One region of the Streptomyces sp. NPDC058401 genome, then DNA from elsewhere that is predicted to be linked to it. Evidence: predicted binding sites of a transcription regulator. Region 1 holds the regulator's gene; the other holds the start of a gene.
What was found. The regulator HrcA, encoded in region 1, represses chaperone genes, less so after heat shock. The targets are predictions, from matches to a motif close to TTNGCACTCNGNNNNNCNGAGTGCNAA.
Positions count from the first base shown of each region.

Region 1 (3,407 bases):
GCGGCCCCGGTGTTCTCCGGCCAGCCCAGGGCGCGGCAGATGCCCGTCTTCCAGTCCTGGCCGGGTGGGATGACCGGCCAGGCGCGGATGCCCAGGGCGGAGGGCTTCACGGCCTGCCAGACGTCCACGTACGGGTGGCCCACGATCAGGACGTGCGGGGAGGTCACCGAGGCGGCGATGCGGGACTCCTTGGAGCCCGGGACCAGGTGGTCCACCAGGATGCCCAGGCGGGCGTCGGCGGCGGGGGCGAACTCGGCGACGACGGCCGGGAGGTCGTCGATGCCCTCCAGGTACTCCACCACGACGCCCTCGATGCGCAGGTCGTCGCCCCACACCCGCTCGACCAGTTCGGCGTCGTGGCGGCCCTCCACGTAGATCCGGCCCGCCCGGGCCACCCGCGCCCGGGCCCCGGGGACGGCGAGGGAGCCCGAGGCGGTACGGGCCGGCGCGGCCGGGCCCCGTGCGGGGCGGGTGAGGGTCACCACCGCGCCGTCCAGGAGGAAACCGCGGGGTTCGAGGGGGAAGACGCGGCGCTTGCCGAATCGGTCCTCCAGGGTGACCGTGCCCGCCTCGCAGGCCACCACCGCGCCGCAGAAGTCCGTACCCGCCACCTCGACCACCAGGTCCGGATCGGCCGGCACCTCGGGGACGGGCTTGGAGCGCTTCCACTGCGGGGTCAGGTCGGGGGAGTACTCGCGCATCCGGCCGAGGGTAGGAGAGCGGGCCGTTTCAGGTGCCCGACACGCCGAAACGGGCGGCCAGTGTGTCGCGTTGGGCACGTACGAAGGCCGCGTCGACCACCGCTCCGTGACCGGGTACGTACAGAGCGTCGCCCCCGCCCAGGGCGAGGAGCCGGTCCAGGGCCGCCGGCCACTGCCGCGGCACCGCGTCCGGGCCCGCCTGCGGCTCGCCCGATTCCTCGACCAGGTCGCCGCAGAAGACCACCTCGCGCGCCCCGGGCACGAAAGCGGCCAGATCGTGCCGGGTGTGCCCCGGACCCACGTTCGCCAGGAGGACCTGTACCCCGCCCAGGTCCAGCGTCCACTCGCCCGACACCAGGTGCCGGGGGATCACGAGCAGGTCCGCCGCCTCGGCCGCCTCGGCCTCCGCCAGGCCGTGCCGGACCGCGTCCGTCCGCAGCTCCTCCCGGCTCACCGAGAGCAGGGAGTCCAGCCCGACCGGACCGTAGACCTCGGCCCCCGCGAACGCCGCTCCGCCCAGTACGTGGTCGAAATGTCCGTGTGTGAATGCGAGATGGGTCACGCGCCGGCCCGTCAGCCGCTCCGCCTCGGCCCGTACCTGCGCACCTTCCCGCAGGGAGGACCCCGGGTCGATCAGGAGGGCCGAATCCTCGCCCACCACCAGTCCCACGGTGCAGTCCCACACCGGCAGGCGCTTGCGGCCGGCCCGTTCGGTGAGCCGTTCCCAGCCCGCCTCTTCCCAACGCACGTCCATGCCGCGACGCTACCTTGGCGGGCCGCCCTTGCTAGGGGTGTACCACCCCGCCGTACACTGACCGGGGGATCTCTGGCACTCGAACGCTCAGAGTGCCAGCAGGCAGGGCCTGCCGAAGCCGCGAACGACGGAAACGATGGAGGTGTGCGCGCGATGCTCAGCGATCGCAGACTCGAAGTGCTGCGCGCCATCGTCCAGGACTACGTCGGGACGGAGGAGCCGGTCGGCTCCAAGGCGCTCACCGAGCGGCACCGCCTCGGCGTCTCGCCCGCCACCGTGCGCAACGACATGGCCGTGCTGGAGGACGAGGGCTACATTGCCCAGCCCCACACCAGCGCCGGCCGGATCCCCACCGACAAGGGCTACCGGCTCTTCGTCGACAAGCTGGCGGGGGTCAAGCCGCTGTCGACGCCCGAGCGCCGGGCCATCCAGAACTTCCTCGACGGGGCCGTGGACCTCGACGACGTCGTCGGCCGTACGGTGCGGCTGCTCGCGCAGCTCACCCGGCAGGTCGCCGTCGTCCAGTACCCCTCGCTCACCCGGTCCACCGTCCGGCACGTGGAACTGCTCTCGCTGGCCCCGGCCCGCCTGATGCTCGTCCTCATCACGGACACCGGCCGGGTCGAGCAGCGGCTCGTCGACTGCCAGGCCCCCTTCGGGGAGGCCTCGCTCGCGGACCTGCGGGCGCGCCTCAACAGCCGTGTCGTCGGCCGTCGGTTCACCGACGTGCCGCCGCTGGTCAAGGACCTTCCGGAGTCCTTCGAGAACGAGGACCGGGTGACGGTGCGAGCCGTCCTCGACACCCTCCTCGAAACGCTGGTCGAGGAGGCGGAGGAGCGGCTGATGATCGGCGGCACCGCCAACCTGACCCGCTTCGGACACGATTTTCCCCTGACGATCAGGCCGGTGCTCGAAGCGCTGGAGGAGCAGGTCGTGCTCCTCAAGCTGCTGGGCGAGGCCAGTGAGTCGGGAATGGCCGTAAAGATCGGGCATGAGAACGCCTACGAGGGACTGAACTCCACGTCCGTCGTCTCGGTCGGCTACGGTTCGGGCGGCGAAGCAGTCGCCAAACTCGGCGTGGTCGGACCGACCCGCATGGACTACCCCGGAACGATGGGAGCGGTACGCGCAGTGGCACGTTACGTCGGACAGATCCTGGCGGAGTCGTAAGTGGCCACGGACTACTACGCCGTTCTCGGCGTGCGCCGCGACGCATCGCAGGACGAGATCAAGAAGGCATTCCGGCGGCTCGCACGCGAGCTGCACCCGGATGTGAACCCCGATCCCAAGACGCAAGAGCGTTTCAAGGAGATCAACGCGGCCTACGAGGTCCTCTCGGACCCGCAGAAGAAGCAGGTCTTCGACCTCGGCGGCGACCCGCTGTCCTCCTCGGGCGGCGGCGGAGCCGGCGGCTTCGGAGCGGGCGGCTTCGGCAACTTCTCCGACATCATGGACGCCTTCTTCGGCCAGTCCTCGCAGCGCGGACCGCGCTCGCGGACCCGCCGCGGCCAGGACGCCATGATCCGCCTCGACCTGGAACTGGACGAGGCCGCCTTCGGCACGACCAAGGACATCCAGGTCGACACGGCCGTCGTCTGCACCACCTGCTCCGGAGAGGGCGCCGCACCCGGCACCTCGGCGCAGACGTGTGACATGTGCCGCGGCCGCGGTGAGGTCTCGCAGGTCACCCGGTCCTTCCTGGGCCAGGTCATGACCTCGCGACCCTGCCCGCAGTGCCAGGGCTTCGGCACCGTGGTCCCGACCCCGTGCCCCGAGTGCGCGGGCGACGGCCGGGTCCGCTCCCGCCGCAGCCTCACCGTCAAGATCCCGGCCGGCGTCGAGAACGGCACCCGGATCCAGCTCGCGGGCGAGGGCGAGGTCGGCCCCGGCGGCGGCCCCGCCGGCGACCTGTACGTGGAGATCCACGAGCTGCCGCACCCGACCTTCCAGCG
Region 1 is NZ_JBHXKA010000118.1:17,712-21,118, forward strand. It holds gene ACFWNV_RS31330 (DUF3097 domain-containing protein) at 1-701, opposite strand, end outside; gene ACFWNV_RS31335 (MBL fold metallo-hydrolase) at 730-1,455, opposite strand; gene hrcA (heat-inducible transcriptional repressor HrcA) at 1,609-2,625, shown strand; gene dnaJ (molecular chaperone DnaJ) at 2,626-3,407, shown strand, end outside.

Region 2 (3,407 bases), on a different contig from region 1:
CGGCGGACGGCCCGTACGTCCTGGACATCGCGCGCCGCACCGGCGGGTACGTCGAGGACGTCAACGACACCCAGGTCGTCGAGGCCATCAAGCTCCTCGCCCAGACCGAGGGCATCTTCGCCGAGACCGCGGGCGGCGTGACCGTCGGCGTGACGAAGAAGCTCGTCGAGAACGGCCAGCTCGACCCCACGCTGACCACCGTGATCCTGAACACCGGTGACGGCCTCAAGACCCTGGAGGCGGTGGCCGAGGGTGGTGGCCAGACCGCCACCATCCGCCCCAGCCTGGACGCGTTCCGCGCCGCCAACCTGGCCTGATCTCTCTCCCTGCACACCGGAAAGGCAGTAGCGCCATGAGCGTCAACGTCCGCATCCCCACCATCCTGCGCACCTACACCGGCGGCCAGGCCGAGGTCGCCGCCGAGGGCGCGACCCTCGAAGAGGTCATCCAGTCCCTGGAGGCCAGCCACCCCGGCATCGCCGCGCGCGTCCTGGACGACCAGGGCAAGCTGCGCCGCTTCGTCAACGTCTACGTGAACGACGACGACGTGCGCTTCGAGGGCGGGCTGCAGACGTCCACTCCGGACGGCGCCGGCATCTCGATCATCCCGGCCGTCGCGGGCGGCTGCTGAGCCCTCGTGACACCGGCCTCGTGACACCGGCCTCGTAACACCGCGCGGAAACTGAATTGCCCCCTCCGGTAATAAACGGAGGGGGCAATTCTGCTTGATTGGACGCGGTAAGGTTGGGGAAGTCCCCTCCGCTGTTCTTGCCCGCCGCATATGAGCGGGTCGCGTGAGGGTTGACATTGAGTCAACATGCAAGCGCGCTATGGGTCGTTGGCGTGGTTTGTCCGGCCCGAGTTGCCCTGGAATATTCCTGGTTTTCACCCTATTTCAATGTTTTGGTGTGTCCAGAATTCTCGTCGGAATGACCTGTTGCAGACAGCAGCGGTGCGGATACATTCAGCCCCGGTCGAGGCGTTCCGGCGCAAGTTCTGACCCGGGACCGCGAAGTGCGGTCCTGCGCAAGGGCCAGTAATAGGGGAGTTAGGCATGGCTCAGGGCACCGTCAAGTGGTTCAACGCGGAGAAGGGCTACGGCTTCATCGCGGTCGACGGTGGTGCGGATGTGTTCGTCCACTACAGCGCCATCCAGATGGACGGGTACCGCACCCTTGAAGAGGGTCAGCGGGTCGAATTCGAGATCTCGCAGGGCCAGAAGGGTCCGCAGGCGGACATGGTCAAGCTCGCCGCCGGCTAGTCCGACCGCGATCGACCACCGACACGTACGCGGTCTCGCACAGTGGCCGCGCACGAGACACAACGGCACATGTACGAGGGGCCCACATCCTGGACACGGGATGCGGGCCCCTCGTGCGTGGCGGCTCCGGTGCCCTTGCGGTGCCCGGGTGTTCACCCCGGGTTGCCCGAAGCCGCTTGCACTCGGGGGGGTCGAGTGCTAATCATTGGCGTTAGCACTCTCCGGGTGAGAGTGCTACCTATACGAGGACCGGGTCAGTGAGGCCCACAGGGTCCGGCGGGAAGAAACCGCCGGGCACGCAGGCCGTCCGTCGCGGGCGCGGGCGCGGTCCGGGAGCAATCCACCGCTGTCCGGGAGGACCACTTCAGATGGCCAAGATCATTGCGTTCAACGAGGAGGCCCGGCGCGGTCTCGAGCGAGGCATGAACCAGCTCGCCGACGCCGTCAAGGTCACCCTTGGCCCCAAGGGTCGCAACGTCGTCCTTGAGAAGAAGTGGGGCGCCCCCACGATCACCAACGATGGTGTCTCCATCGCCAAGGAGATCGAGCTCGAGGACCCGTACGAGAAGATCGGCGCCGAGCTGGTCAAGGAAGTCGCCAAGAAGACGGACGACGTCGCCGGCGACGGTACGACCACCGCCACCGTCCTCGCCCAGGCGCTCGTCCGCGAGGGCCTGCGCAACGTGGCCGCCGGTGCGAACCCGATGGCCCTCAAGCGCGGTATCGAGAAGGCCGTCGAGGCCGTCTCCGCCGCCCTGCTGGCGCAGGCCAAGGATGTCGAGACCAAGGAGCAGATCGCTTCGACGGCCTCCATCTCCGCCGCCGACACCCAGATCGGCGAGCTCATCGCCGAGGCCATGGACAAGGTCGGCAAGGAAGGCGTCATCACGGTCGAGGAGTCGCAGACCTTCGGCCTGGAGCTCGAGCTCACCGAGGGCATGCGCTTCGACAAGGGCTACATCTCGGCGTACTTCGCCACCGACATGGAGCGCATGGAGTCGTCCCTCGACGACCCGTACATCCTGATCGTCAACTCGAAGATCGGCTCGGTCAAGGACCTGCTGCCGCTCCTCGAGAAGGTCATGCAGTCCGGCAAGCCGCTGCTGATCATCGCCGAGGACGTCGAGGGCGAGGCGCTCTCCACCCTCGTCGTCAACAAGATCCGCGGCACCTTCAAGTCCGTCGCCGTCAAGGCTCCGGGCTTCGGTGACCGTCGCAAGGCCATGCTCGGCGACATCGCCATCCTCACGGGCGGCACGGTCATCTCCGAGGAGGTCGGCCTCAAGCTCGAGAACGCCGGTCTCGACCTGCTCGGCCGCGCCCGCAAGGTCGTCATCACCAAGGACGAGACGACCATCGTCGACGGCTCCGGTGACAGCGACCAGGTCCAGGGTCGCGTCAACCAGATCCGCGCCGAGATCGAGAACTCCGACTCGGACTACGACCGCGAGAAGCTGCAGGAGCGCCTGGCGAAGCTCGCCGGCGGTGTTGCGGTCATCAAGGCCGGCGCCGCGACCGAGGTCGAGCTCAAGGAGCGCAAGCACCGCATCGAGGACGCCGTTCGCAACGCGAAGGCGGCCGTCGAAGAGGGCATCGTCGCCGGTGGCGGCGTGGCCCTGCTGCAGGCCTCCTCGGTCTTCGACAAGCTGGAGCTCACCGGCGACGAGGCGACCGGCGCCAACGCCGTCAAGCTCGCGCTGGAGGCCCCGCTCAAGCAGATCGCCGTCAACGGTGGTCTCGAGGGTGGCGTCGTCGTCGAGAAGGTCCGCAACCTGCAGATCGGTTGGGGCCTGAACGCCGCGACCGGCGAGTACGTGGACATGATCGCGTCGGGCATCATCGACCCGGCGAAGGTCACCCGCTCTGCCCTGCAGAACGCGGCGTCCATCGCGGCCCTGTTCCTCACCACCGAGGCCGTCATCGCCGACAAGCCCGAGAAGGCCGGCGCGGCTGCCGGTGGCGGCATGCCGGGCGGCGACATGGACTTCTGATCCACCCCCGGGCTCCGGCCCGAAGGTAGATCAGCGGTTCGCATCACGCATTACGCATCACGTACCGAGGGCGGCACCCCTTCCTGGCGGAGGGGGTGCCGCCCTCGGGCGTTCACCGACCCTTGCCCAGGGCGCCGAGCACGCCCAGCAGGGAT
Region 2 is NZ_JBHXKA010000109.1:1,481-4,887, reverse strand. It holds gene thrC (threonine synthase) at 1-317, shown strand, start outside; gene ACFWNV_RS30160 (ubiquitin-like small modifier protein 1) at 353-631, shown strand; gene ACFWNV_RS30155 (cold-shock protein) at 1,055-1,261, shown strand; gene groL (chaperonin GroEL) at 1,630-3,252, shown strand; gene ACFWNV_RS30145 (hypothetical protein) at 3,365-3,407, opposite strand, start outside.
Region 2: the regulator HrcA is predicted to act here: its motif matches at 1,437-1,463, upstream of groL (chaperonin GroEL).